4 regions of the Allobosea minatitlanensis genome follow, and region 1 is predicted to be linked to each of the others. Evidence: predicted binding sites of a transcription regulator. Region 1 holds the regulator's gene; each other region holds the start of a gene.

The links. Region 1 encodes LexA, which represses DNA repair genes until DNA is damaged. Its sites were predicted from a motif close to TGTTCNNNNTGTGTTCNG; they were not measured.
Region 2: a site for LexA is predicted at 1,528-1,545, ahead of ACWH43_RS08210 (ATP-dependent helicase). Genes of this name have one in related genera too.
Region 3: a site for LexA is predicted at 5,572-5,589, ahead of ACWH43_RS14755 (putative DNA modification/repair radical SAM protein). Genes of this name have one in related genera too.
Region 4: a site for LexA is predicted at 6,136-6,153, ahead of ruvC (crossover junction endodeoxyribonuclease RuvC). Genes of this name have one in related genera too.

The regions. Positions count from the first base shown of each region.
Region 1 covers NZ_OZ224509.1:2,536,436-2,543,494, forward strand. The annotation lists gene trpC (indole-3-glycerol phosphate synthase TrpC) at 1-582, shown strand, start outside; gene moaC (cyclic pyranopterin monophosphate synthase MoaC) at 579-1,064, shown strand; gene ACWH43_RS12575 (molybdopterin molybdotransferase MoeA) at 1,117-2,328, shown strand; gene lexA (transcriptional repressor LexA) at 2,422-3,132, shown strand; gene ACWH43_RS12585 (ComEC/Rec2 family competence protein) at 3,352-5,556, opposite strand; gene gltX (glutamate--tRNA ligase) at 5,811-7,059, shown strand, end outside.
Region 2 covers NZ_OZ224509.1:1,679,499-1,686,557, forward strand. The annotation lists gene ACWH43_RS08210 (ATP-dependent helicase) at 1-1,513, opposite strand, end outside; gene ACWH43_RS08215 (hypothetical protein) at 1,646-2,020, opposite strand; gene ACWH43_RS08220 (acyl-CoA dehydrogenase family protein) at 2,085-3,755, shown strand; gene msrB (peptide-methionine (R)-S-oxide reductase MsrB) at 3,768-4,208, opposite strand; gene ACWH43_RS08230 (DUF3419 family protein) at 4,400-5,653, shown strand; gene ACWH43_RS08235 (class I SAM-dependent methyltransferase) at 5,650-6,318, shown strand; gene ACWH43_RS08240 (potassium channel family protein) at 6,466-7,059, shown strand, end outside.
Region 3 covers NZ_OZ224509.1:3,004,969-3,012,027, reverse strand. The annotation lists gene ACWH43_RS14780 (carbohydrate ABC transporter permease) at 1-108, opposite strand, end outside; gene ACWH43_RS14775 (ABC transporter substrate-binding protein) at 123-1,412, opposite strand; gene ACWH43_RS14770 (ABC transporter ATP-binding protein) at 1,467-2,504, opposite strand; gene ACWH43_RS14765 (ATP-binding cassette domain-containing protein) at 2,848-3,711, shown strand; gene ACWH43_RS14760 (ABC transporter ATP-binding protein) at 3,735-5,489, shown strand; gene ACWH43_RS14755 (putative DNA modification/repair radical SAM protein) at 5,594-6,823, shown strand; gene ACWH43_RS14750 (UdgX family uracil-DNA binding protein) at 6,820-7,059, shown strand, end outside.
Region 4 covers NZ_OZ224509.1:1,179,253-1,186,311, forward strand. The annotation lists gene ACWH43_RS05615 (DUF2852 domain-containing protein) at 34-492, opposite strand; gene ACWH43_RS05620 (TetR/AcrR family transcriptional regulator) at 588-1,247, opposite strand; gene ybgC (tol-pal system-associated acyl-CoA thioesterase) at 1,333-1,737, opposite strand; gene ACWH43_RS05630 (hypothetical protein) at 1,843-2,352, shown strand; one part of gene ACWH43_RS05635 (IS5 family transposase) at 2,496-2,823, shown strand; one part of gene ACWH43_RS05635 (IS5 family transposase) at 2,823-3,256, shown strand; gene ruvB (Holliday junction branch migration DNA helicase RuvB) at 3,270-4,292, opposite strand; gene ACWH43_RS05645 (GNAT family N-acetyltransferase) at 4,316-4,816, opposite strand; gene ruvA (Holliday junction branch migration protein RuvA) at 4,813-5,430, opposite strand; gene ruvC (crossover junction endodeoxyribonuclease RuvC) at 5,600-6,115, opposite strand; gene ACWH43_RS05660 (sulfite exporter TauE/SafE family protein) at 6,233-7,048, shown strand.

The DNA.
Region 1 (7,059 bases):
GCGCTCGCCCGCGCCTATGCGGCGGGCGGCGCGGCCTGCCTCTCGGTGCTGACCGACGCGCCCTCCTTCCAGGGCCGCCCGGATTTCCTGACGGCCGCGCGCGAGGCCTCCGGCCTGCCGGCGCTGCGCAAGGATTTCCTCTACGACCCCTATCAGGTCTACGAGGCCCGCTCCTGGGGCGCCGACTGCATCCTGATCATCATGGCCGGCGTCGACGACGCCACCGCCCGGGCGCTCAACGACACCGCGCGCGCCCTAGGCATGGACGTGCTGGTCGAGGTGCACGACGACGCCGAGCTCGACCGGGCGCTCGCCCTCGAAAGCCGGCTGCTCGGCATCAACAACCGCGACCTGCGCAGCTTCCATGTCGATCTCGCCGTGACCGAGCGGCTGGCGCCGCGCGTGCCGCGCGACCGCATCGTCATCGGCGAGAGCGGCATCTTCAGCCATGCCGACGTCCAGCGCCTCAGCAAGGCCGGGGTGAACGGCTTCCTCGTCGGCGAGAGCCTGATGCGGCAGGATGACGTCGCCGCCGCGACGCGGGCCCTGCTCACCGGCGCGGCGCGCGAGAGCGCGGCGTGAGCCGGCTCAGCCATCTCGACGCGCAGGGCCAGGCGCATATGGTCGATGTCGGCGGCAAGGCCGAGACGGCCCGCCTCGCCATCGCCGAGGGCAGCGTGGTGATGGCGCCGGAGACGGTCGCGATCGTCCGCGACGGCAACGCCAAGAAGGGCGACGTGCTCGGCACCGCGCGGCTCGCCGGCATCATGGCGGCCAAGCGCACCCATGAGCTGATCCCGCTCTGCCACCCGCTGCTGCTCGGCAAGATCGCCGTCGATCTGGCCCTGGACGAGGCCCTGCCCGGCGTGCGCGTGCGCGCCGAGGTCAGAATGAAGGGCCAGACCGGCGTCGAGATGGAGGCGCTGACCGCCGTCTCGGTCGCCTGCCTCACCGTCTACGACATGGTCAAGGCGGTCGACCGGGCGATGCGGATCGAGAATATCCGCCTGCTGCACAAGTCCGGCGGACAATCCGGCGACTACGACGCCGGCGCGGCGGGCTGAGGCCCGGCGCGCCTTCCGGCAACCCAGACGCGATCGTCAAAGGCATCCCGACATGGCCCTCACCCCGGTTCCCGTCGCGCTCAAGGCCCTGCTCGACAGCGTTCCGGGACCGACCGGCAGCGAGACCCTGCCGCTGGCGCGCTGCGCCTGGCGGGTGCTCGCCGCCGATCTCGCCGCGCTTAGGACCCAGCCGCCCTTCGCCAACTCCGCCATGGACGGCTACGCCGTCCGCGCCGGCGACATGGCAGCCGGCCGGCAACTGCGCGTCATCGGGGAATCGGCGGCCGGGCGGCGCTTCCGGGGCGGCATCGGCCCGGGCGAGGCCGTGCGCATCTTCACCGGCGCGCCGATGCCGGAGGGGGCCGACACCATCCTCATCCAGGAGAATGCCGAGGGCGTCGGCGGCGAGACGATCACGGTGCGCGTGCCGGCCGCCAAGGGCCAGTTCCTGCGGCCGGCCGGGCTCGATTTCAGCGAGGGCGACGTGCCGCTGGCGGCCGGACGCGTGCTCGACAGCGCCGCCCTCGGGCTCGCCGCCGCCATGGGCTATCCGGAGCTGCGGGTACGCCGCAAGCCGCGCGTCGCGATCCTCGCCACCGGCGACGAGCTGGTGACGCCGGGCCAGCCGACCGGGCCGGACCAGATCGTCGCCTCGAACTCCTTCTCGCTGCTGGCGCTGGTCGAGAAGGCCGGCGGCGAAGCCCTCGATCTCGGCATCGCCCGCGACGACCATGACGACCTCGCCGCCCGGATCGCCGCCGCGCGGGCGGCGGAGGCGGATGTCCTGATCACGCTGGGCGGCGCCTCGGTCGGCGACCACGACCTCGTGCAGGAGGCCCTGACGCGGGCCGGGATGAGCCTCGGCTTCTGGAAGATCGCGATGCGCCCCGGCAAGCCGATGATGACCGGGCGGCTCGGGCGCATGGTCGTGCTCGGCCTGCCGGGCAATCCCGTCTCCTCGATCGTCTGCGGCCATCTCTTCGTGCTGCCGCTGATCGAAGCCCTGCTCGGCATGCCCGAGCCCGACCGCAGTCGCGCCATCCCCGCGATTCTCGGAAAAGATATGCCGGCTAATGACGAGCGCGAGGACTATGTCCGCTCCGATCTCGCCCTGACTCCGGCGGGATGGGTCGCGACGCCGTTCGACAAGCAGGATTCCGCGATGCTCGGTACCCTCGCCCGGGCCAGGGCCCTGACGATCCGGCCGGCCCATTCGGAGCCGGCTAAGAAAGGCGAAGCCTGCCGGGTGCTGCGCCTGCGCTAGCGGCTCCTTGCGGAACACAAAGCGAACAGCTATAGTGTTCTGGCTTTGTTTCGAATCTGCACCGAACCGCCTTGGGGAGCGCCGGCGACGATCATGCTGACACGCAAGCAACACGAACTCCTGCGCTTCATCCAGGAACGCTTGCGCGAGAGCGGCGTGCCTCCTTCCTTCGACGAGATGAAGGATGCGCTCGACCTGCGCTCGAAATCCGGCATTCACCGCTTGATCATGGCTCTGGAGGAGCGCGGCTTCATCCGCCGCCTGCCCAACCGCGCACGGGCGCTCGAGGTCATCAAGATGCCGGAAGGGCTCGCCGGCCCGCAGCCGCGGCGCTTCAACCCCGCCGTCGTGCAGGGCGGCCTCGGCGCGCAGCCGAACCTTGCCAAGCCCCGCCCTGCCCCGGCCGAGGAGGATGCCCGGGCGCCGGTCTCGATCCCGGTGATGGGCCGCATCGCCGCCGGCACGCCGATCTCGGCGATCCAGAGCCGCAGCCACACGGTTTCGCTGCCGCCCGACATGCTGGGCTCGGGCGAGCATTACGCGCTGGAGGTGCGGGGCGATTCGATGGTCGAAGCCGGGATCCTCGACGGCGACACCGTCGTCATCCGCCGGCAGGACACCGCCAATACCGGCGACATCATCGTCGCCCTGATCGACGACGAGGAGGCGACGCTGAAGCGCCTGCGCCGGCGCGGCTCCTCGATCGCGCTCGAAGCCGCCAACCCGGCCTACGAGACCCGCGTCCTCGGCCCCGACCGCGTCAAGATCCAGGGCCGCCTCGTCAACCTGCTGCGGCGCTACTGAGCCGCCTATCGACCGGCGGGTCCTGACCCTATCTGCTCGGTGAACGGACCTGCCATGTCGTCCCGGGCGGAGCTGTCAGCCCGGGCGGAGCGGAGCGAAGACGGGGGATCGATTCCGGACGGCTAGGGCCTAGATCCGGATCGGGGCCGCTCGCGCGGCTTGTCCGGACTGACGGCGCGGTTCCGCGTCAAGGCGGTTCCGCGTTAAGTTGGCGCGCTCCTAGAGCGGGTCCGGGTCGCTGTCGGCCGGGCTCTCCGGCAAGGGCTGTGTCCGTGCGGCAGCCGGCTGCGCCGGAGCCGGCGGCTTGCGGCGGCTCCAGGGTCGCTCGCCGGCGCCGGCCTCCGAGGAATCGCTTCTCCAGCCGCCTGGACTGCGATGGAGCGAGGTCGCCCCGTTGCGCGACAGGGCCATGCGATCGACCAGCATCGCGGCGCAAGGCGCGCTCCACGGAATATTGGTGACGACGAGGTCGGCGCGGCGGCAGTCCTCGATGATCGCGACCCGGTCGCGCGCATAGGAGACGCTGCGCCCGTCGGCGGTGCGGGCGATGCAGGCGCGGCTGTCGCAGGCGACGCCGCCGCGCAGCCCGGCATCCTCCGGCGAACGGTCGTCGCCGTCCGAGGCGAGCCATTGCTGGACCACGAAGCGGCTCGGCCGGCCGGCGATCGCCAGGCGGCCGTCGCTGCCGCGCACGGCGATGCCGGAACCGTCGCGCTCGATCAGGATCTCCGGCCGCTCCGGCTTCGCCGCGAAGGCGACGCCGAGCACCAGCGGGATCACGGCGAGCCAGCGCAGGCCGGTGGTCCAGAGCGTGAGCCAGAGCAGCGAGACGACGAAGGCGAGCAGGACGCCGGGACCGAAGGCCGCGACGGTCACGGTCGAATGGTCGATGGTCGCGACCCCATGCGCGACCTTGAGCACGATCTCGGAGGCCAGGCCCATCAGCGCCCAGGCCGGCCAGTCCAGCCCGAAGGGATAGGCGATGACGCCGAACACCGCCGCAGGCATCACGCAGAGCGAGACGAAGGGCAGCGCCATGGCGTTGCCGAGCAGGCCGAAGGGATTGAAGGTCTGGAAGTGGAAGGCGCCGAAGGGCGCGGTCGCGGCCGTGGCCAGGATGGTGGTGACGAGGATGCCGAGCGAGGCGGTCCAGAGCGCCTGCAGCGGCCAGGGCAGGAGCGAGGGCGGCTGCGACGGGTCGCGCCGGTCCCAGCGCTCGGCGAAGGCGATCAGTGCCGCGACCGCGCCGAAGGACATCTGGAAGCTCGGCCCGAGCAGCGCGTCGGGTTCGCGCAGCAGCACGATGATCGCGGCGAGGGCGAGGTTGCGCATGCTGAGCGCCGCCCGGTCGACGAGGATCGCGCCCAGCATGACGAGCGTCATGATCAGCGAGCGCTCGGTGGCGACGTCGCTGCCGGAGAAGATGCAATAGGCCGTGGCGCCGAGCATGGCGGCCAGCGCCGCGATCTTCTTCACCGGCCAGCCGAGCGCCAGCGTCTGCGACAGGGCCAGCAGGGCCCGCACCAGCCAGAAGATCGTCCCCGCCGCCAGCACCATGTGCAGGCCGGAGATCGAGACGATGTGATAGATGCCGGCGGCGCGCAGGTCGTTATTGGTCGCCTCGGTGATCAGGCCGCGCTTGCCGGTAACGAGGGCCGCCGCCACCGCCCCGCCCTGCCCGCCGCCGACGCCGGCGATCCGTTCCGTCAGGGCGTTGCGGGCCTTGTCGATCGCGACATCGAGCGCAAGCCGCCATGGCCGCGCCTGCGGCGGCGGGCTGAGGACGATCTTGCCGGAGATGCTGCCGACGGCGCCGAGCCCGCGGAAGAAGGCGTCGCGGCCGAAATCATAGCCGCCGGCCCGCGCCGGCCCCGGCGGCGGCAGGAGCCGCGCCGTCGCGGTGATGTGGTCGCCGGGCGCGACCGTGCCGCCCCGGATGTTGACCCGCACCCGCTTCGGCCGGCTCCCGGCCGGCAGCCCGGCGATATCCGTCACCAGCAGGACCAGCCGGGCGCCTTTGTCGCGCGCCTCGACGCTTTCGACGAAGCCGCTCATCCTGCCGATGCGCGGCCGCTCCAGCATCGGCGCGGCGATGTCGGCCGTGCGCCAGACCCCGGCGGCGAAGCCGGCAAAGGCGGCCGCGAAGCCGATGCAGGTCGCGGCGAGGACAGGCCGCCTGCGCAGCATGACGGCGAGCCCCGCCGCCATCGCGAAGCCGGCGAGCGGCGCCCAGAGCGCGGGCTCCCGGTCGGCGGCGAAATAGAGCAGGATGCCGAGCCCCATCGCCACCGGCAGCCAGAGGAAGGGCCGGCGGCGCTCGATTTCCAGCGCGAGCGAGGCGGCGCCCCGACGCCCCAGCGCCCGGAAGCCCGCGGCGAGCGCCGGGCGGCCGAGAGCGAAAGGCGGCAGGCGCGCCGGCAGCATGCCGGCGACGGCCCTCGACGCCCCCCGGCGTCCCGGCGATGCGGCTTGCCTCGCCATCCCGGCTGCCATCCCCTGGCGGCCGCCTTCCGGCAGCCCTTCCCTCGGCCGGCCGGTTTCGCATTGAGCGCTTAACCGCCCGGCGAAGCCATGTTACAGGGCGCGCGCCGGTTGTCATGCCCGCTGCGGCGGATAGGGCACGCCGTTCCCCATGTCTCGCCCCGGGCGGATTCGCCGCCCGGCTGGAGTTGCCTTCCATGAGCAATGCCGTCGTCACGCGCTTTGCGCCGTCCCCGACCGGATTCCTGCATATCGGCGGCGCCCGCACCGCGCTGTTCAACTGGCTCTATGCGCGCCGCCACGGCGGCAAGATGCTGCTGCGCATCGAGGATACCGACCGCGAACGCTCGACCCACGCCGCGATCGCCGCGATTCTCGACGGGCTGGAATGGCTCGGCCTCGATTGGGACGGGCAGACCGTCTACCAGTTCCAGCGCGCCGCGCGCCACCGCGAGGTGGCCGAGCAGATGCTCGCCGCCGGCAAGGCCTATTACTGCTATGCGAGCCAGGCCGAGCTCGAGGAGATGCGCGAGAAGGCCCGCGCCGAGGGCAAGCCGCTGCGCTATGACGGGCGCTGGCGCGACCGCGACCCGGCGACGGCGCCGGCCGGCGTCAAGCCGGTGATCCGCCTCAGGGCGCCGCAGACCGGCGAGACGGTGGTGAACGACGAGGTCCAGGGCCGCGTCGTCTGGCAGAACGAGAATCTCGACGATCTCGTGCTGCTGCGTTCGGACGGCACGCCGACCTATATGCTCGCCGTGGTGGTCGACGACCACGACATGGGCGTGACCCATATCATCCGCGGCGACGACCACCTGACCAACGCCGCCCGCCAGACCCAGATCTACGACGCGCTCGGCTGGGACGTGCCGAGCATGTCGCATATCCCGCTGATCCACGGGCCGGACGGCGCCAAGCTCTCGAAGCGCCACGGCGCGCTCGGCGTCGACGCCTATCGCTCGATGGGCTACCTGCCGGTGGCGCTGCGCAACTATCTGCTGCGGCTGGGCTGGAGCCATGGCGACCAGGAGATCTTCTCGACGCAGGAGATGATCGCGCTGTTCAACCTGTCCTCGATCGGCCGCTCGCCGGCGCGCTTCGACTACGCCAAGCTGGAGAACCTGAACGGGCTCTATATGCGCCAGTCGAGCGATCGTGATCTGCTCGAGGCGCTGAAGGTGATCCTGCCCGAGATCGGCCCGGCGCGGGGGCTGGCTCCGACGCTCCCGCCCGAGCTGGAAGCCAGGTTCCTCGCCGCCATGCCGGGGCTGAAGGAGCGGGCCAAGACGCTGGTCGAACTGCTCGACAGCGCCTTCTACCTCTATGCGCAGCGCCCGCTGAAGCTCGACGACAAGGCCCGCGGCCTGCTCGACGAGACCGCGCGCGGGCGCCTGCCGGCGATCGCCGGCAGGCTCGCCGCCGTGGCGGAATGGGCGCCGGCGCCGC
Region 2 (7,059 bases), 860 kb from region 1:
CGCCCTGGCGCATATGCTCGGCGCGGGCGGACCAGCGGCCGAAGGCGTCGACCAGCTCGCGCAATGCGGTGCGGGCCTTGGGCTTCAATTCGTCGCTCTCGACCGCGGCGCGGGCCGATTGCATCAGCGAGAAGCCGGTGGCGCGGGCATGGTTGTGCAGGAGCTGGACGGTGGCGTCGCCCAGCCCGCGCTTGGGCACGTTGACGATGCGCTCGAAGGCGAGGTCGTCGGTCGGCGAGACGACGCAGCGCAGATAGGCGAGCGCGTCGCGGATCTCGGCGCGCTCGTAGAAGCGCGGGCCGCCGATGACGCGATAGGGCACTCCGGCCTGGACGAAGCGCTCCTCGATCTCGCGCATCTGCGCCGAGATGCGCACCAGCACCGCGACCTCGCCGAGGTCGTGGCCCTTGGCCTGCATCGCCTCGATCTCGTCGGAGACGAGGCGAGCCTCCTCCTGGCTGTCCCAGGCGCCGGTGATGGTGACCTTGTCGCCGGCCTCGCCCTCGGTGCGCAAGGTCTTGCCGAGGCGGCCCTCGTTGCGGGCGATCAGCTTCGAGGCGGTGGCGAGGATATGGCCGGTCGAGCGGTAGTTGCGCTCCAGCCGGATCACGGTCGCGCCCGGAAAATCGTGCTCGAAGCGCAGGATGTTGTCGACCTCGGCGCCGCGCCAGCCATAGATCGACTGGTCGTCGTCGCCGACGCAGCAGATGTTGCGCCGGCCCTGCGCCAGCAGCCTGAGCCAGAGATACTGCGCCGTGTTGGTGTCCTGATACTCGTCGACCAGGATGTAGCGGAAGCGCTCGTGATAGGTCTGGAGCACGTCCGGATAATCGCGGAACAGCGTCAGGCAATGCAGCAGCAGGTCGCCGAAATCGACGGCGTTGAGCGCCTTGAGCCGCTCCTGATAGGCGGCGTAGAGCTTGCCGCCCTTGCCATGGGCGAAGACGGCGGCCTCGCCCGCCGGCACGTCATTGGGGCTAAGGCCACGGTTCTTCCAACTATCGATGAAGCCGGCCAGCATGCGGCCGGGCCAGCGCTTCTCGTCGATGCCCTCGGCCTGGATCACCTGCTTCATCAGGCGGATCTGGTCGTCGGTGTCGAGGATGGTGAAATCGCTGCGCAGATCGAGCAATTCGGCATGGCGGCGCAGCAGCTTGGCCGAGATCGAGTGGAAGGTGCCGAGCCAGGGCATGCCCTCGGCGACCGAGCCGACGAGATGGGCGACGCGCTCCTTCATCTCGCGCGCCGCCTTGTTGGTGAAGGTGACGGCGAGGATCTGCGAGGGATAGGCGCGGCTGGTCGCGATCAGATGACCGATGCGGGTGGTCAGCACGCGGGTCTTGCCGGTGCCGGCGCCGGCGAGCACGAGAACCGGGCCCTCCGTCGCCTCGACCGCCTGGCGCTGCTCCGGGTTCAGCCCCGCGAGATAGCCGGCGGCCGGCTGCGCCGCGGCGCGCGCGGCAAGGCCGCCGGGGCGCGGCGGGGGAGCGGAAAAGGGGTCTGCGTCGGACACGGGTGCGGGCTGCTCGTGCGTGATTCGTTCTCCGGCGAATATAGGGCGTCGATGTCAGGATTGCGCCCTGCCGGAGCGATCATTTTACATCCCGTTCCACAGGGAGGTGGCGGCAGGGGCGTCGCGGGAGGTTCAACGCGCCGGGAGAAGGTACTCCAGCGCATGCGTAAAGCCGCGCGGAGCTACGGAGAGGTGGTCCTCGTCGTTGAATATCGCCGATTTCAGTTTCAAGCTCGGGTATTTCCGGCCGCGTAATGCCGCCTCCAGGGTCCGGTTGTCGGCGACCATGTCGATCGTTTGGTTGTAGCGCCGGTCGCCTTTGCGCAGCGCCTCGTACTCTCCGACGTAAAGATAAACCTTGGCCGGCAGATCGCGATTGCGCGCGGCGTAGGTCGCTTCGAGACTCAGCGCGTGGCGCTTGTCGTACCAGAGGGAGGGGCAGGCGCCGGCCGCGGCGCGGGCGGGACGTGCCGCCAGAACCCGGGCGCCAATCGGGCGGATTCGCAAAAGGCGAACGGCGGCATAGTCTGGTGGTTAACGACGGGGCGGTTCGCGGATCGGAGGGAAAGCCATGGCGGAGCCATCGCGCGGCGATCAGGTCACCAATCAGGTGCCGGTGCTGGCCGGCTACGACGCCTTCGCCGCCGATCCGGTGCTGCCCGGCATCGTCTCGGCCTTCGGCGCCGATTGGGCGCGCGGGCGGCTGCACGAGGCCGGGCGGGCGGTGGGCTCGGCGCGCGTGCAGGAGCTCGCCTCCCTCGCCAACCGCTACTCGCCGGAGCTCAGGGCGTTCGACCGCTTCGGCAACCGCATCGACGAGATCGCCTTCCATCCCGCCTGGCACGAGTTGATCGGCCTCGCCATCGGCCAGGAGACGCATGCGCTCGCCTGGAACCGGCCGGAGCCCGGCGCGCAGGTGGCCCGCGCCGCGCTGCAATATCTCTGGTACGGCGCCGAGAGCGGCATCTGCTGCCCGATCAGCATGACCTATGCCGCCGTGCCGGTTCTGAAGCAGGACGCCGCGCTGTGGGAGCAATGGGGGGCGCTCGTCACCTCCAGCCGCTACGATCCGCGGCAGGGGCCGGCGCAGCTCAAGACCGGGGCAACCGTCGGCACCGCGATGACCGAGACGCAGGGCGGCTCCGACCTGCGCCAGACCCAGACGGTGGCCGAGGACAATCGCGACGGCACCTGGTCGCTGCAAGGGCGAAAGTGGTTCTTCTCGGTGCCGCATTCGGATCTGTTCCTGACGCTGGCGCGGACGGGCGAGGACATCTCCTGCTTCGCCGTGCCGGGCTGGCTGCCATCGGGCGAGCGCAACGGCGTCGCGATCCAGCGGCTCAAGGACAAGGTCGGAAACCGCTCGAACGCCTCCTCGGAGGTCGAGTTCCGCGGCGCGATCGGCCACCTCGTCGGCGAGCCGGGCAGGGGCATCCGCACCGGGCTGTCGATGAACCACAATTCGCGGCTCGACATCGCGGCGGCCTCGTCCGGGCTGATGCGGATGGCGGTGTCGCTCGCCGCCCATCACGCCCGGCATCGGCGCGCCTTCCAGAAGGCGCTGATCGACCAGCCGATCATGCAGAACGTGCTGGCCGACCTCGCGATCGAGGCGGAGGCCGCCGCCTGGCTCGCCTTCCGGCTGTTCGCGGCGCTCGACCGGCAAGCGGCGTCCGCGAGCGAGCGGCTGCTGGCGCGGGTCGGTGCGCCGATCGCGAAATACTGGATCACGCGCCGGGCGCCTGCCGTCGTCACCGAGGCTCTGGAATGCCATGGCGGCAACGGCTTCATCGAGGAGCACCCGATCGCGCGGCTCTTCCGCGAGGCGCCGCTCAACGCGATCTGGGAAGGCTCGGGCAACGTCATCTGCCTCGACGTGCTGCGCTCGCTGGCGCGGGAGGAGGGGGTGGTCGACGTGCTGCGGGCCGAGCTGATGGCGGCTGCGGGGGCGGACCGGCGCTACGATGCCGCGCTGCGGCGGCTGGAAGGCGCATTGCCGGATCTGACGCGCAACGAGGGGCAGGCGCGGCGCTTGACGGAGCAACTGGCGCTCGCGCTGCAAGGCTCGCTGCTGCTGCGGTTCGCGCCGCCCGCGGTGGCCGACGCCTTCATCGCGACGCGGCTCGGCGATGGCTGGGCCGGGCAGTTCGGCGATCTGCCGCCGGGGGTCGATGCGGCGGCGCTGGCGCGACGGGCCGTGCCGAGCGTTCCGGGTTCGCCGCCGCGCGGCGTCCCGGAATGACGGAAGCGGGCCTCAGGCCGCTTCCGGCCTGAAATTCATCGCTTCGCCATTGATACAGTAGCGCAGGCCGGTCGGCGGCGGGCCGTCCGGGAAGACATGGCCGAGATGGCCGCCGCAATTGGCGCAATGCACCTCGACGCGGTGCATGCCGAAGCTGAAATCCTCACTGGTTCCGACCGCGCCCTCCAGCGGCTGGTCGAAGCTCGGCCAGCCGGTGCCGCTCTCGAACTTCTTGCCCGATTTGAACAACTCCTGGCCGCAGCCGGCGCAGGAGAAGGTGCCGGCGCGCTTCTCGTAGTTGAGCGCGCAGGAGCCGGCCCGTTCCGTGCCGTGGCCGCGCAGGATACGGTACTGCTCCGGCGTCAGGCGTTCGCGCCATTCGGCATCGCTGAGCTGGAAGGGAAAGCTCTCGGCCTGCTTCTTCCCGGTGCCGAACATGCGCGTTAGACCCATGGCGATCTCCTTCTCGGCGGACGGCCCGTCGGGCCATCGGCTCGCTGCGCCCAATATGGCGCTTCGGCCGCCGATTTTCAGCCCCCTTTCCGTGCGGCGCCGCGCTTCACGATGACGGCATCGCCGGTCCCGTCACCGGACCGTCACGCGACTCCTCTAGTCGGCTCGCCACCTGAAAGGGGAGGGAACCCGTGACGCAAACGGCACGCACGGTCCGGCGGGCCACCACGCTGGGCCTGAGCACGGCGGTCCAGCGCAGCCGGACGCTGTCCAGGGCCGGCCTGCTGGAATGGATGTTCACCCGCGCCTTCTCCGGGCTGGTCTATCCGCAGATCTGGGAGGACCCGGTCGTCGACATGGCGGCGCTCGCCCTTGAGCCGGACGACCATGTCGTCGCCATCGCCTCGGGCTCCTGCAACATCCTGTCCTATCTCACCGCCGCGCCGATCCGCGTCAGCGCGGTCGATCTCAACGGCGCCCATATCGCGCTCGGCCGGCTGAAGCTCGCGGCGCTGGCGCGGATGACGGATTATGCGAGCTTCCGCCGCTTCTTCGCCGCTGCCGATGCCCGCGAGAACGTCGCGTTCTACGACCGCGAGATCGCTCCCCGGCTCGATGCCGTCTCGCGCGGCTACTGGGAAGGCCGGGGCCTCGACGGCCGGCGCCGGATCAATCTCTTCGCCAGGGGCTTCTACCGCTACGGGCTGCTCGGCCGCTTCATCGGCGCCGGCCATGTGCTGGCACGGCTGCTCGGCGGCAATCCCCGCGCCATGCTGGCGGCGCGCGACCGCGCCGAACAGCGGGCGCTCTACGGGAAGCATCTCGCGCCGGTCTTCGAGCGCCGGCTGGTGCGCTGGCTGGTGCGCCAGCCGGCCTCGCTCTACGGCCTCGGCATCCCGCCGGCGCAGTACAAGGCGCTCGCCGCCGATGGCGAGGACGGCATCCTCGGCGCGCTGAAGCTCAGGCTCGAACGCCTCGCCTGCGATTTCGACCTCAAGGAGAATTATTTCGCGCAGCAGGCCTTCGGCCGCCGCTATGGCGAAGGGCCGGATGCGGCGCTGCCGCCCTATCTCCAGCCGCAGCACTTCGAGGCCGTGAAGGCGCGGGCCGGCGGGGTCGGCTATCGCCAGGGCGCGATCACCGCCTTCCTGGAGGACCAGCCGGCCAAAAGCTGCGACGCCTATGTGCTGCTCGACGCGCAGGACTGGATGAACGATGCCGAGCTGACGGCGCTGTGGTCGCAGATCACGCGCACGGCCAGGCCGGGCGCGCGGGTGATCTTCCGCACGGCGGCCGATGAACGGCTTCTGCCCGGCCGGGTGCCGGCCGCGATCCTCGACCAGTGGCGCTATGACGAGGCCAGGAGCCGCGCGCTCTGCCGGCAGGACCGCTCGGCGATCTATGGCGGCTTCCACCTCTACACGCTGCCGGGACGGGCGGCGTGAGCGGGGCCGCGGCGACAAGCTCCGCCGCCGGGCTGATGGACCGGATCTACCGGCATCAGCGCCATATCTACGATGCCAGCCGCAAGTTCTACCTGCTCGGCCGCGACCAGCTCATCGCGGGATTGCAGCCGCCGGCCGGCGCGGCGATCCTCGAGATCGGCTGCGGCACGGGGCGCAATCTCGTGAAGATCGCGCGGCGCTATCCTGCCTGCGACTGCTACGGGCTCGACGTCTCGGCCGAGATGCTGGCGACGGCGCGGGCCGCGGTGGCGCGCGCCGGGCTCGGCGACCGGATCATCCTGGCGCAGGCCGATGCGACCGGCTTCGATCCGCGGCTCCTGTTCGGGCGGCCGGGCTTCGACCGGATCGTGATCTCCTACGCCCTGTCGATGATCCCGCCCTGGCAGCCGGTGGTGGCAGAGGCGCTGCGGCGGCTCGCCCCCGGCGGTTCGCTGCATGTCGTCGATTTCGGCGACCAGTCCGGGCTGCCGGGCGCCTTCAGGCACCTGCTGGCGCGCTGGCTCGCGCTGTTCCACGTCGCGCCGCGCGAAGACCTGCCGCTGGTGATGTGCGCGCTGGCGCGGGCGGCGGGAGCGGAATGCCGGGTCGGCGCCCCTTATCGCGGCTATACGGTGCATGCCGTGGCGGAGATGCCGCCGGGCTAGGGACCGGACCGAACAGCGCATGCGGTCCGATCCTCCGGCTCTTTGATTGTGCGTCGGGTTTCCCCAGGAATGGCGTTCCGCTGTTCGGGTCGGCGCTCTCCAAGGCAGCCGGTGACGGCCGGCCGCGCATGCCGCTATCCTGCCGGCATGGACAAAGCCGATTTCCACCCGCCGCAAAGCCGCTTCGAGATCCTGCGCGACCGCCTGCGCCAGCTCTATCACGGCCGCACGCCGACCGCCCTGCGCTTCCAGGCGGTCACCACCATCGTCGACCTGCTGATCATCGCCTTCTTCATCGCCGCGCCGCTGCTCAAGGGCAGGCCGGCCTTCTTCTGGATCGACTATTCGATCGCGGTGCTGATGATGGTCGAGATCGGGGCGCGTCTGCTCGCCTCGACGAACATGCTGCGGCTCCTGCGCCAGCCGACCATGCTGCTCGACCTGTTCATCCTGTCGACGCTGCTGATGCCGCAATGGCTGGAGAATTTCGGCTTCCTGCGCATCCTGCGGCTGTGGTCGCTCTCCAAGAAGGGCATCGTCTGGGTGCAATTGCGCGCGACGCGCTTCAGCGAATGGGAGAACGTCATCCGCGCGCTCGGCAACATCGTGACGTTCCTCTTCGTCGTCACGGGCTTCGTCTACACCTTCTTCTTCCAGCAGGCCGGCGGGCTGGAGAGCTATGTCGAGGCGCTCTACTTCACGGTCGCGACCGTGACCACGACCGGCTTCGGCGACCTGACC
Region 3 (7,059 bases), 470 kb from region 1:
CTCGATGAAGCTCGCGAGCGCGGGCCAGTGCGTGAACAGGGCCAGGCACGCCATGGCCGGCAGCAGCAGCAGCCAGCCATGGATCGTCGCGGTCGCGCGGTTCGTCATCGGGCGTGCTGCGCTCAGCGATAGGGCTTCAGGATGCGCTCGGCCTCGGCCTGCGCCTCCTCCATCGCCTTCTGCGGCGTCTTGGTGCCGGTCAGGGCCGCCTGCAACCCGTCGTTCAGCGCCTTGGTGACGCGCTGGTTCTCATGGGTCGAGAGCTCGGCCACGGCGCTGGAGAGCTGGTCGCGCGCGACGATCGCCTGCGGGAAACCGGCGACATATGTCTTCATCGCCTCGGTCTCGTAGGAGGCCGGCGTCACGCCGACATAGCCGGTGTCGATGCTCCACTGGGCGGCGCGCTCGGGCGTGGTGATCCAGCGCACGAACTTGAAGGCGGCTTCCTGCTCGGCCCTGGTCGCCTTCTTCGACAGATAGAAATTGCCGCCTCCGGTCGGGCTGCCCGGCTTCTTGCCGGCCGGCAGAACGCCGACGCCGAAGGGGAACTTGGCGTTGGCGCGGACATTGGTGAGGTTGCCGGTGGTGGTCCACATCATCGCGACCTTCTTCTCGAAGAAGTCGCGCGGCGTGGTGCCCCATTCGACGATGCCGGGCGGATGGACCTTGTATTTCTGGGAGAGGTCGACCCAGTACTGCAGCGCCTCGATCACGGCCGGATTGGCGTAGTCGGTCTTGTCGCCGGCGCTGTTGGCGAGGATCGCGCCGGCCTGCGTCGTCAGCCCCTGGAACAGCCAGTAGGGGAAGCCGGAGGAGGGGATCTGGATACCCCATTGCGTGACGTTGCCGGAGGCGTCGCGCTTGGTCAGCTTCTGCGCGAACTCGACCTGCTCGGCCCAGTCCTTCGGCGGCTTCTCGGGGTCGAGCCCGGCCTCCTTGAACAGCTCCTTGTTCCAGTAGAGCACGACCGTGGAGCGCTGGAACGGGATGCCCCAGGTCTTGCCGCCGGTCTGGCTGTTCTCCATGAAGCCGGGATAGAAGCCGGCGAGCCACTTCCTGTCCTCGTCGGTCTTGATGAAGTCGTCGAAGGGCACGATCGCCTCTTCGTCGATCAGCGTGAACATGTCGGTCGAGAGCAGCACCGAGAGCACTGGCGGCGTGCCGCTCTTATGCGCCGTCAGCGCCTTGACGATCGTCTCCTGATAGGTGCCGGCATAGATCGGCTTCACCTTGACGCCGGCATTGTCCTTCTCGAAGCCGGTGGCATAGGCGTCGATCAGCTTGGTGATCGGGCCGCCGACCGCGACCGGATAGAAGAAGGAAAGCTCGGCGCCCTGCGCGCGGGCGATGCCCGGCAGCGCCGTGGCGCCTGCGAGCGCCGCCGCGCCGCCCAAGAATTCACGTCTGTCCATGATGTCCTCTCTCCCTTGCTGGGATGGTTCGAGCGTCCGACTCTCGCGGCCGGTTCAGTTGCGAACCACCTTCCGTTCCGACGCCTGGTCGAACCAATGCAGCGCCGCCTGTGACAATCTGATGTAGACCGTCTCGCCCGCCGTCGCACGGATCTTGCCGGGGCGCTTGACGATGAAGGAATGGCCGTCGACGCGCGTCTCGATCAAAGTGTCGGCGCCAAGATATTCGGCGGTCACCACCTCGGCCGCGATGCCATTCTCGCCGATTTCCGTCATTTCGGGGCGGATGCCGACAGCGAGCCCGGCCGGATCGAGCCCCGGCGGCGCGGCGAGCGTGCCGCCGCGCGCCTGCACGGAAGCGAGCGGCAGCACGTTCATCGGCGGCGTGCCGACGAAGCGGGCGGCGAAGATCGTCTCCGGGTTCTCGTAGAGGGCGTCCGGCGCGGCGTCCTGCTCGATCTTGCCGTTGCGCATCAGCACGACCTGGTCGGCCATCGTCATCGCCTCGACCTGGTCATGCGTGACATAGACCATGGTCATGCCGAGACGCTGCTGCAATTCGCGGATCTCGCGCCGCATCTCGACGCGCAACTGGGCGTCGAGATTGGAGAGCGGTTCGTCCATCAGGCAGACCGGCGCCTCGGCGACGATGGCGCGGCCGAGCGCGACGCGCTGCTGCTGCCCGCCGGAAAGCTGCGAGGGCTTGCGGTCGAGCAATTTGGCCAGCCCGAGGATCGAGGCGGCGCGGGCGAGGCGGGCGTCGCGCTCGGCGCGCGACACTTTCCGCACCTTCAGCCCGAACAGGATGTTCTCGGCGACGCTCAGATGCGGAAACAGCGCGTAGTTCTGGAAGACCATGGCGATGCCGCGCTTGGAGGGCGGGGCACGGGTGACGTCGCGCCCGCCGATGGCGATCGTGCCGGCGCTGGTGTCCTCCAGCCCGGCGATCAGCCGGAGCGTGGTGGACTTGCCGCAGCCGGAAGGGCCGAGCAGGGCGACGAGCCGCCCTCCCTCCACCGTGAAGCCGATGCCGTCGACGGCGGCCGCACCGCCCCAGCTCTTCGACACGTCCTTGAGCTCTACCGAAACCATTCGCGACCCGGCCGTTCCAGAGATCTATCCTGAGCCGGCGCAAGGATGTGCGGCTGCCGGCTCTTCGCGGGGCGGAGCTTGACGGCAAAACCGGCGCGGAGACAAGAGCGGGCCCGGCGCCGGACGGCCGTCCGGCAGGTGAGGCGGTCTGTCGCAGGCTGCCGGCCATGCCGGCTTCCGCCGCGAGCGCGGCAGGCGCAACGCGGGCGCCCGCGCCGGCGCGAGGCTCCGCGAAGTGGCTTCCGGGGCGGAACACCCTACTTTCACCCGGGGCCGTGGCGGTGTAGGTCGAAGCCGCAGCGGCCCAGACCGGCGATCCCCGAAAGCGAGTTCGATCATGGAGATGAAGGCTTCCGCGTTTCCGCCCGCTCAGGGCAGCCTGGCGGCGAAGGCCCTTTCGCTGGCCGGAGGCGCCGCTTTCGCAGCCGGCGAAGGCGATCTGTTCGATCTCGACGGCGTCACCTTCGCCGTGCCCGGCCGCACGCTGCTGGAGCCGCTGAGCCTTACCCTGCCGGCGCGGCGGGTGGTCGGGCTGATCGGGCACAACGGTTCGGGCAAGTCGACGCTGCTCAAGCTGCTCGCCCGCCAGCAGGCGGCCACCGGCGGCACGGTCCGCTTCGAAGGCAAGGCGCTCGAGGCCTGGAACGGCCGGGCCTTCGCGCGCAAGGTCGCCTATCTGCCGCAGCAGACGCCGGCCTCGTCGGGGCTGCTGGTCAAGGAGCTGGTCGCGCTCGGCCGCTACCCCTGGCACGGCGCGCTCGGCCGCTTCGGCGCGAAGGATCGCGAGAAGGTCGCCGAGGCGATGGCGCTCACCGATGTCGAGCCGTTCGCCGAGCGGCTGGTCGACACGCTCTCGGGCGGCGAGCGCCAGCGCGCCTGGCTGGCGATGCTGGTGGCGCAGGACGCCGAATGCCTGCTGCTCGACGAGCCGACCTCGGCGCTCGACATCGCCCACCAGATCGAGGTGCTCTCGCTGGTGCGCCGCCTGTCCGCCGAGCGGGGGCTCGGCGTCGTCGTCGTCCTGCACGACGTCAACATGGCGGCCCGGTTCTGCGACGAGATCGTCGCGCTGCATTCCGGCAGGATGATCGCACGCGGCGCGCCGGACGAGATCATGACCTCGCAGCAGCTCGCCCGCATCTACGGCGTGGCGATGAGCGTGATCGCCCACCCCCAGACACAGCGCCCGATCGCGCTCCCAGCCTGAGCGCGGTCGCCGCGGAGACGGATATGGATCTGATCAAGCGGTTCGCCGCCTATTACCGGCCGCATCGCGGCCTCTTCATGCTCGATTTCGGCAGCGCGGTCGCTGCCGGCCTGCTCGAACTGGCCTTCCCCGTCGCGGTCACCCTCTTCATCGACCGGCTGCTGCCGACCGGCGAGATCGGCCTGATCGCGCTCGCCGTCGCCGGGCTCTTCGTCGCCTATCTGATCAGCGCGGGGCTGCAGGTCGTCGTGACCTATTGGGGCCACAAGCTCGGCATCGGCATCGAGACCGAGATGCGGGCCAGGGCCTTCGACCATCTGCAGAAGCTCTCCTTCGGCTTCTTCGACAACCAGAAGACCGGCCATCTCGTGGCGCGGCTGACCAAGGACCTGGAGGAGATCGGCGAGGTCGCGCATCACGGGCCGGAGGACCTGTTCATCGCGATCATGACCCTGATCGGCGCCTTCGCGCTGATGCTGTGGGTGCATGTGCCGCTCGCCATCGTCACGGCGCTGGTGGTGCCGCTGACCGCCTTCGTCACCATCCGCTACGGCAGCCGGATGACCCAGAACTGGCATGCGCTCTACGGGCGGGTCGGCGATTTCAACGCCCGCATCGAGGAGAATGTCGGCGGCATCCGCGTCGTCCAAGCCTTCGCCAACGAGGAGCATGAGCGCCGGCTCTTCGCCGAGAGCAACCGCCGCTACCGCGACACCAAGCTCGCCGCCTACAAGCTGATGGCCGCCTCGACCTCGCTGTCCTATCTCTCGATGCGCTTCGTGCAGGTCGTGGTGATGCTGGCGGGCGGCTGGTTCGTGGTGCGCGGCGAGCTGACGGCGGGCGGCTTCGTCGGCTTCCTGCTGCTGGTCGGGGTCTTCTTCCGCCCGGTCGACAAGATCAACGCGGTGATCGAGACCTATCCGAAGGGCATCGCCGGCTTCCAGCGCTATCTCGAATTCCTGGCGACCCGTCCGGACGTCGCCGACAGGCCGGGTGCCCGCGCGGTCGAGCGGCTGCGCGGCGACATCGCCTATCGGGAGATGCGCTTCGGCTACAGCGCCGAGCGGCCGATCTTCGACGGGCTCGACCTCGACATCGCGGCCGGCGAGACCGTCGCCTTCGTCGGCCCGTCCGGCGCCGGCAAGACCACGATCTGCTCGCTGCTGCCGCGCTTCTACGAGGTCGCCGGCGGCGCGATCCTGATCGACGGCATCGACATCCGCGACATGACGCTGCAATCGCTGCGCTCGAACATCGGCATCGTGCAGCAGGACGTCTTCCTCTTCGCCGGCAGCATCCGCGACAACATCGCCTATGGAAGGCTCGACGCGACCGAGGAGGAGATCGTCGAGGCGGCCCGGCGCGCCCGGCTCGACGGCGTCATCGCGGCGCTGCCCGATGGGCTCGACACCGTGATCGGCGAGCGCGGCGTCAAGCTCTCGGGCGGCCAGAAGCAGCGGCTCGCCATCGCCCGCATCTTCCTGAAGAACCCGCCGATCCTGATCCTCGACGAGGCGACCTCGGCGCTCGACACCGAGACCGAGAAGGCGATCCAGCAATCGTTGGCGGAATTGTCGCAGGGGCGCACGACGCTGGTGATCGCCCATCGCCTCGCGACCATCGCCAATGCGGACCGCATCGTCGTCGTCGAGAACGGCGACGTCGTCGAGCAGGGCAGCCACGCCCAGCTCCTGGCCCGCAAGGAGGGGCGCTATCGCAGCCTCCACGCCGCCCAGGCCGGCCATGGCGGGGCGGTGCCGGGCAACGCCGTCGCCTGACGCGGTCCGCGCCGGCCGGGGCGGCTTCTGCGGCCGCCCTGCCACATCCCGCGCGATCCTCGCCGGAGTTGCAAAAGCCGATTAGAACATATAGTGAACATTACATGAAGCGTTCACTGAAAGAGCGGCTGGCGATCCTTTCGGATGCGGCGAAATACGACGCCTCCTGTGCCTCGAGCGGGGGCGAGAAGCGCGATTCGCGCAAGGGCGGCATCGGCTCCTCCGGCGGCAGCGGCATCTGCCATGCCTACACGCCGGACGGCCGCTGCATCTCGCTGCTGAAGATCCTGATGACCAATTTCTGCATCTTCGACTGCGCCTATTGCATCAACCGCGTCTCGAGCAATGTCGAGCGCGCGCGCTTCTCGGTCGACGAGGTGGTCACGCTCACCCTCGAATTCTATCGGCGCAACTATATCGAGGGGCTCTTCCTGTCCTCGGGCATCATCCGCTCGCCGGACCAGACCATGGCCGACATGGTCCGCATCGCCCGCACCCTGCGCGAGCGGCACGGCTTCAAAGGCTATATCCACCTCAAGACGATTCCCGATGCGTCGCCGGAGCTGGTGCGCGAGGCGGGGCTCTGGGCCGACCGGCTCTCGGTCAATGTCGAGCTGCCGCGGGATGCGAGCCTGCGCCGCTTCGCGCCCGAGAAGCGGCCGGAGACCATCCGCGCGGCGATGGCCCAGATGCGGCTGGAGCGCGAGGCGGCGAAGGAGAGGAGTTTCACCGGCCGCGCCGCGCCGCGTTTCGCGCCGGCCGGCCAGAGCACCCAGATGATCGTCGGCGCCGATGGGGCGGACGACGTCGCCATCCTGAGCGCGGCGACCCGGCTCTATGGCGGCTATCGCCTGCGGCGGGTCTATTATTCGGCGTTCAGCCCGATCCCGGAAGCCTCCGCGGCGCTTCCCCTGGTCAAGCCGCCGCTGATGCGCGAGCACCGGCTCTACCAGGCCGACTGGCTGATGCGCTTCTACGGCTTTTCGGCCGAGGAGATCGCCACGGGCGCGCGCAAGGGCCATCTCGACCTCGACATCGACCCGAAGCTGGCCTGGGCGTTGCAGCACCGGGCCCGGTTCCCGCTGGATGTGAACCGGGCTCCGCGCGAGCTTCTGCTGCGCGTGCCGGGCTTCGGCGTTCGCACCGTGGACCGCATCATCGCCGCCCGCCGGCACGGCGCGCTGCGCTTCGACGATCTCGTCCGCATCGGCGCGGCGATGAGGAAGGCGCAGCCCTTCGTCAGCCTGCCGGGCTGGTCGCCGCGCGGCCTGACCGACAGCGCCGCGCTGCGGGCCCGCTTCGCGCCGGCGCCGGAGCAGTTGGCGCTGCTGTGAACGTCGTCGTCACGCTGCCGCGCCAGGGCGTCGCCGCGGCCTGGCGGGCCGCGGCCCGGCTGGCGATCAGCCATCGCATCGCGCCCGAGCGGATCGACTGGAACGGCGGAGGTGGGCTGTTCGCGGGCGGGCCGCTGCCGGAGCAGCCCGGCGGGCATCGGCTGCGGGTGAGCCGCGATTTTCTGCGCCTGGCCGACGCGGTCGTCTGGCATGCCTCGCCCGAGCGTTTCGCGCTG
Region 4 (7,059 bases), 1.4 Mb from region 1:
TTTCGCGCGCAGATTGCGGAAGGCGCCGCCGCGTCAGGCCGCGTCGGGCTGGGCCGGGGGCGTGGCCGGCGGCTGATTGCGGCGCTCGGCCATGAACTGGTCGAACTCGGCCTTGTCGCGGGCCATGCGCAGGCGGCCGAGGAAGTCGTGGAACTCGCGCTGCTCCTCCTCGAGCCGGCGCAGCGTCTCGGCGCGGTACTCGTCGAAGGCGCGGTTGCCGCTGGAAGGCTCGCGGCCCCAGCCGCCGAAGCCGCCGCCGAAACCGCGGCCCTCGCGGCCCGCCATGCGCTCCCGCATGCGGTCCATCTTGTCCTGAAGACGGCTCATCCGGTGCTCGTAGCGATCCCAATGCGAGCCACAACCCATACGTCCACTCCCGAAAAGAAAGGCCAGGGTCGCCAGACCCAGAGGCCACCACACGATGAAGCCGAGCACCGCGAAGGCGATCCAGGCTCCCTTCCCATATTCGTCAAGCTTGGCGACGAGCGGCATTGTCCTCCTCCGCGTCAGATGGCGTGAATGTAAAACACATTTACATAGATGCGCGCGACGCCGCTTCTTGTCAAGGACGGCGCCCCGGAAAATCGTCAGCCTGCCGGCGGGGGCGCGCTTTCCGGGCCGATTCCGAGGCCCTGGAGATAGATCAGCATGCCGGCCTCGAGCAGCTCGGCCGCCGACATCGGCAGCGGGCGCCGCCCGCCATCGGCGCGGCCGAAGAGGGCGGCGATGCCGTGCGACATCGCCCAGACATGCAGCGCCATCATCAGGGCGGGCGGGCGCCTGTTCGCCGGCAGCCGGGCGATCAGCGCCTCGGCCGCCTGGCGCAGCGTGGCGAAGGCGCGGTCGGCGGCGGCGCGCAGGCCGGGGCTGGCGTCGAGCGGCACACCGGCCTCGAACATCGCGGAGTAATAGGCCGGCTCGTCATGGGCGAAGGCGAGATAGGCGCGGCCGAGCCGGTGGAACGCCGTCTCCGGGTCGGGGCGGCCCTGGTCCCAGGCGCGCGAGAGCGCCGCCTCGAAGGCCTCGAAGCCGCGCGCCGCGACATCGGCCAGCAATTCGTCGCGGTCGCGGAAATGGCGATAGGGGGCGGCGGGGCTGACGCCGGCCATGCGCGCGGCCTCGGCGAAGGTGAAGCCGTTCGGCCCCTTCTCGCCGATCAGCCCGAGCGCGGCCTTCACCAGCTCCTCCTTGAGGTTGCCGTGGTGATAGCCGCGGGGCGTTTCGGGGCGGGCGCGCTTCCAGCTCATGTGAGGAGCGCTAACATGCGGCCGAGCCCGGCGTCGATGGCGATCTTCACACGGTCGTGTCGAGGCGGCCGCGGCCGCCTCGGCCTCAATCGTCGAGCATCAGCCGCTTGCGCAGCCCGTCCGGGATGCGGCGCGCCCTGCCGCCGCCGACGCAGGCGACCTTGACCGCGGCGGTGATCAGCACCTCCTCGCCGCGCAGCACGCGCTGCTCCAGGTCCATGGTGGCGCCGCGCGCCTCGGTGCAGCGGGTCTCGACGGTCAGCAGGTCGTCCATCACGGCCGGGCGCAGGAAGTCGATCGTCATCTTGCGGACGGCGAAGCCCAGCGCCGTCTCGCCGTCGAAGAGCTCGCGCTGCTCGACGCCGAGCGCGCGGATCAGCTCGGTGCGCCCGCGCTCCATGAAGCGCAGATAGGAGGCGTGATAGACGACGCCGGAGAAGTCGGTGTCCTCGTAATAGACGCGGACGGCGATCCGATGGGGGCTGCTCATGGCGGCCGGAATATAGGCGGCAGGGCCTGCGGGCAAATCGTCTCGGGAACAAAACGGCGCCGAAAGCATAGTCGAGAGGCGGACAGCAGCACGAGGGAGGCATCCATGTCGCTATCGGCCAAGGCACTCACGCGGCTTCTCGACAAGGGCGAGCTCGATCTCGTCGGGCGGACCCGGCGCGGCAAGCTCGCCGGGGAGAGCGACGGGGATCTGCGCGATCTCGCCCGGACCCTGCGCGAGCGGCGCAACCGCGCCCGCGATCTCGCGCGCCAGCAGCGCCGGGAGTTCCGCGGCAAGGCGGCGCCCCAGGGCGCGCGGCCGGCCTCGGACAACCGCGGCACCAAGGCCAAGGCCGATGCGCTGACCGTGGCGCTGAAGCGCGTCGGCGCCGAGCAGACGCGCCGGGCCGAGAAATTGCGCGCCCCCAGCCAGCGCAGCCTCGCGCGCAAGGCGCTCGCCCTCAAGCAGGGCCGGGACAAGCCGAAGCGCCCGGCGAGCCGCAACGCCGGCAAGGGCATGCAGGCGGTCGAGAATCCGAAGGCGGCGAAGTCCGGCGCGCTCAACGATGCCGGCGCCCGCCCGGCGCTGATGCGGGCGAAGATCGCCCGCCGCTAAAGGCCGCTGCATCGGAAAGACGGAACCGGAATGGCGGTTGACGTGCCCCGTACGCTATTCAGTCCGATGCGCTAGGAAGTGTGGACTCTTGGGATTCCCAAGACTGATGAGGCGTGATTCAAGGCTGTCTTTTGGAGGCAGCCATGGGCGTTCTGGACCGTCTGATTCTTCGGGACGATCAGTGGGAGCGGATGTCGGTCCACATCATCGGCGACGAGCGGACGCGCGGCTCGTCTGGCCGCGACAATCGCATGTTCGTCGAGGCGGTGTTGTGGATCGTGCGAACCGGCTCGCCTTGGCGCGATCTACCCGAGGCGTTCGGTGACTGGAACAGCGTCTTCCGCCGCTTCAGCCGCTGGAGCCATAAGGGCGTCTGGTGGCGCATCTTCGCGGCGATGTCGGACGATCCGGACTTCGAATACCTGATCGTCGACTCCACCATCATCCGCGCCCATCAACACGCCTCGGGCGCAAAAAAGGGGCTGAAGATCAGGCTCTTGGCCGCTCCCGTGGCGGCCTGAGCACCAAAATCCACATGGCCGTGCGCGGTCTCGGCTGTCCGGTCCGCTTCGCACTCACGGCCGGCCAGAAGGGAGATGCCCCACAGGCCGATGCCCTGATCGAAGGCTTGCCTGCCGCAGTCATCATGGCCGATGCCGCCTATGACAGCGACCGCCTGCGTCAGGCCATCGCCCGCAAGGGAGCCGTGGCCGTGATCCCCAACAACCCGTCGCGTGCCCGCAGGTACCCGATCGACAAGCACCTCTACGCCCAACGCCACCTGATCGAGTGCTGTTTCTCTAAACTCAAACAGTTCCGCCGCGTCGCCACCCGGTTCGAGAAAACTGCCAGACACTACCTCGCCGTCGTCACCCTCGCCGCAACCGTCCTATGGCTCAAATAACTGTCCACGAAACCTAGCCCTCGTCCTCTTCCCCGAACAGCCCGAACTGCGCCGTCTCGCGCGAGGGCTCGGGCATGCCGAGATGGCGGAAGGCGTGCGGCGTCAGCAATCGCCCGCGCGGCGTGCGCTGGATGAAGCCCTGCTGCAGCAGGAAGGGCTCGATGATCTCCTCGATCGCGTCGCGCGGCTCCGAGAGCGAGGCGGCGATGGTCTCGATGCCGACCGGGCCGCCGCCGAAATTGACCGCGACCGTGGTGAGGTAGCGCCGGTCCATCTGGTCGAGGCCGATGGCGTCGACGTCGAGCAGGGAGAGCGCCTTGTCGGCGACCTGGCGGGTGATGATCGGATCGGCGTCGACGATGGCGAAATCGCGCACGCGCCGGAGCAGCCGGCCGGCGATGCGCGGCGTGCCGCGCGACCGGCGGGCGATCTCGTTGGCGCCGTCCTCGGACATCGGCACGCCGAGCACGCGGGCGCCGCGCGCGACGATGCCCTGCAATTCCTCGACCGTGTAGAATTGCAGTCGGACCGGGATGCCGAAGCGGTCGCGCAAGGGCGTGGTCAGCAGGCCGGCGCGGGTGGTGGCGCCGACCAGGGTGAACTTGGGCAGGTCGATCTTGACCGAGCGCGCCGCCGGCCCCTCGCCGATGATCAGGTCGAGCTGGTAGTCCTCCATCGCCGGATAGAGGATCTCCTCCACCGCCGGGTTGAGGCGGTGGATCTCGTCGATGAAGAGCACGTCGCGCTCCTCGAGATTGGTGAGCTGGGCGGCGAGATCGCCGGCCTTGGCGATCACCGGGCCGGAGGTCGAGCGGAAATTGACGCCGAGCTCGCGGGCCACGATCTGCGCCAGCGTCGTCTTGCCCAGCCCCGGCGGGCCGACGAAGAGGACATGGTCGAGCGCGTCGCCGCGGCTTTTGGCAGCCTCGATGAAAACCTGGAGATTCGCGCGCGCCGCCGCCTGGCCGGTGAAGTCGGCGAGCGAAAGCGGGCGCAGCGACAATTCGCTGTCGTCGTCGCGGCGCTCGGCGGTCATCAGTCCGGAGCGTTTCGGATCGCTCACAGCGCGATCTCCAGCTCGATGGCGTCGTGGATCGGAATGTCCTTGTATCCCGTCTTGATGATGGTCGGCACCACGGAGCGATAAGCGTCGATGGCTTCCAGATAAAGCCCCGAGAGGCGGAAGCCGCGGCGCTGGTAGAAGACGAGGCCCGGCATGTTGTCGTTGGTCGTCATCGCCTTGAGGCGGGTCGCGCCCGCCGCCCGCGCCGCCGCGACCACGGCGTCGAGCATGCGGATCGCCACGCCTTCGCCGGGCCTGAGCGAATGCAGGGCGCAGAGATAGGCGGTGTCGCCGCGGAGGGTCCAGCTCGCCAGAGCGGCGGTGCGTCCGCCCGGCTCGTAGAGGCCGAGCGCGTTGATCTCGGCGACGTCGTAGACATGCAGGCCGATCATCATGCTGTGCGAGCCCCAGGCGGCCAGCATGATCTCCAGCAATTCGCCCTTGTCGGTGACGACGCGCAGCTCGAGGTCGTCCGGCGTGCTGCCGGCGGGGCTCATTTCGACAGTTCCTTGAGGCCGAGCCTGATGAGCTGGGCCGTGCCGGCGCCGTCGCCCGCCGCCTTGGCCGCCGCGGCGACGGCCGCGACCGCCTGCGCCTGCGGATAGCCGAGATTGGCGAGCGCCGAGATGGCGTCGGCCACGGGCTGGGGCAGCTTTCTGTCTTCCAGCGCGCCGGAGAGCTGGGCGAGGCTGGGATCGACATGGCCGAAGGCCGGCGCCTTGTCCTTGAGCTCGGCGCAGAGGCGCTGCGCCAGCTTCGGCCCGACGCCGGGCGCGCGCGCGATCGCCGCCTTGTCGTTGGTGGCGATGGCGGTGGCGAGCCCGCCGGGGTCGAGCGTCGAGAGGATGGCGAGCGCCACCTTGGCGCCGACGCCCTGCACCACCTGCATCAGCCGGAACCAGTCGCGCTCGACATCGGACAGGAAGCCGTAAAGACGGATCGCATCCTCGCGGACATGGGTCTCGATCGAGAGCGCCGCGGCCTCGCCGGGCTTGGGCAGGCGCTGGAGCGTGCGCGCCGAGCACTGCACGACATAGCCGACCCCCTGCACGTCGATGATGACGTGGTCCTCGCCATAGGAGTCGATCACTCCCTTGAGCTTGCCGATCATCGACAATCTTCCCCTGTCGTCCCGGGCGTGACCCGGGATCCATGCCGGAGCGCAGCCGAAATAGGGTCAGGCATGGATCCCGGATCTCCGCTTCGATCCGTCCGGGACGGCCTGTCCATGTGTAGGATCACCGCAATTTCGCGAGGGTCGGCTGTCGCGCATCGCCCCGTCAGCCCGCCGCGCGCATCTGCGCGACCAGCGCCCTCATGCCGCGATGCTGGGCATGGCAGATCGCGACCGCCAGCGCATCGGCCGCATCGGCGGAGGTCGCCTCGGCCCGGGGCAGCAATACGCGGATCATCGCCTGGATCTGCTTCTTGTCGGCGTGGCCGACGCCGACCACCGTCTTCTTGACCAGGTTCGCGGCGTATTCCGCGACGCTCAGCCCCGCCAGCGACGGCACCACCAGGGCGATGCCGCGGGCCTGGCCGAGCTTCAGCGCCGATTGCGGGTCGCGGTTGACGAAGGTCTCCTCGACGGCCGCCTCATGCGGCTCATAGGCGCAGATCACCTTGCCGATCCCCTCATGGAGCTGGCGCAGGCGCTCGCCGAGCGAGAGGCCGCCGGCGCTCTCGACGCAGCCGCAGGCGAGGAAGGAGAGCTTGCTGCCTTCCGAGACGATGACGCCCCAGCCGGTCTTCCGAAGGCCGGGGTCGATGCCGAGGATGCGAATCGCGGGTGCCATGACGCGCTCAACCTAGCGGATGTTTCGGATTTGTCCCGCGCGGAACCGCGGCGGAGATGAATTCCCCTCATCGGCGCCATCGAAAAGGAAGGCTGTTCTTGTCGCGGGGCTGCGGGCATGCTGCGCCGGATCAGCTTTCGCCGCGCCGGGACCATGCCGCTCAGCCTTTCCGCCTTCATGCCGGGCCTCACGGCCGACGCGATCGCCGTGCTGCTGGGAGCGACGCTGATCGGCGGGCTGGTGCGCGGCTTCACCGGCTTCGGCTTCGCCATGGTGTTCATGCCGCTGGCCTCGGTGGTGCTCGGGCCGGTCGCGGCGCTGGGGCTGATCTGGTTCATCGACCTGCCCTTCGCCCTGCCGATCGCGGCGCGCAGCGCCAGGCGGGCGGAATGGAGCGAGATCCTGCCGCTGCTGCTGACGGCGACGCTGGCGCTGCCGGCCGGGATCTGGCTGCTGACCTGGCTCGACCGCGCGACGATGCGCTGGATCCTGGCGCTGCTGGTCCTCGCCGCGGTGGCGCTGATGGCCTCGGGCTGGCGCTATCACGGGCGCCCGGGCGTGGCGCTCTCGCTCGGGGTCGGCGCGCTCTCGGGGCTGTGCAACGGCATGGCCTCGATCGGCGGCATGCCGCTCGCGGTGTTCTGGCTCGGCGCGCAGCGCAACGACCGCCACAAGACGCGGGCGAACATGCAGGCCTTCTTCGGCGTCTCGACGCTGATCGGTGGCGCGATCCTGTGGTGGAAGGGCATCCTGACGCCAAGCGGGCTGGCGATGGCAGTGCCGCTCTTCGCGATCTACGGCGCGGGGCTCTGGGCCGGCACGCATGGCTTCCGGCTCGCCTCGGAGGCGAGCTTCCGGCGCGGCGCCTATCTGCTGATCTTCCTCAGCGCGCTGAGCAGCCTGCCGCTCTGGGACGGGCTGCTGGGGCGGTGAGTGTTTCCCGC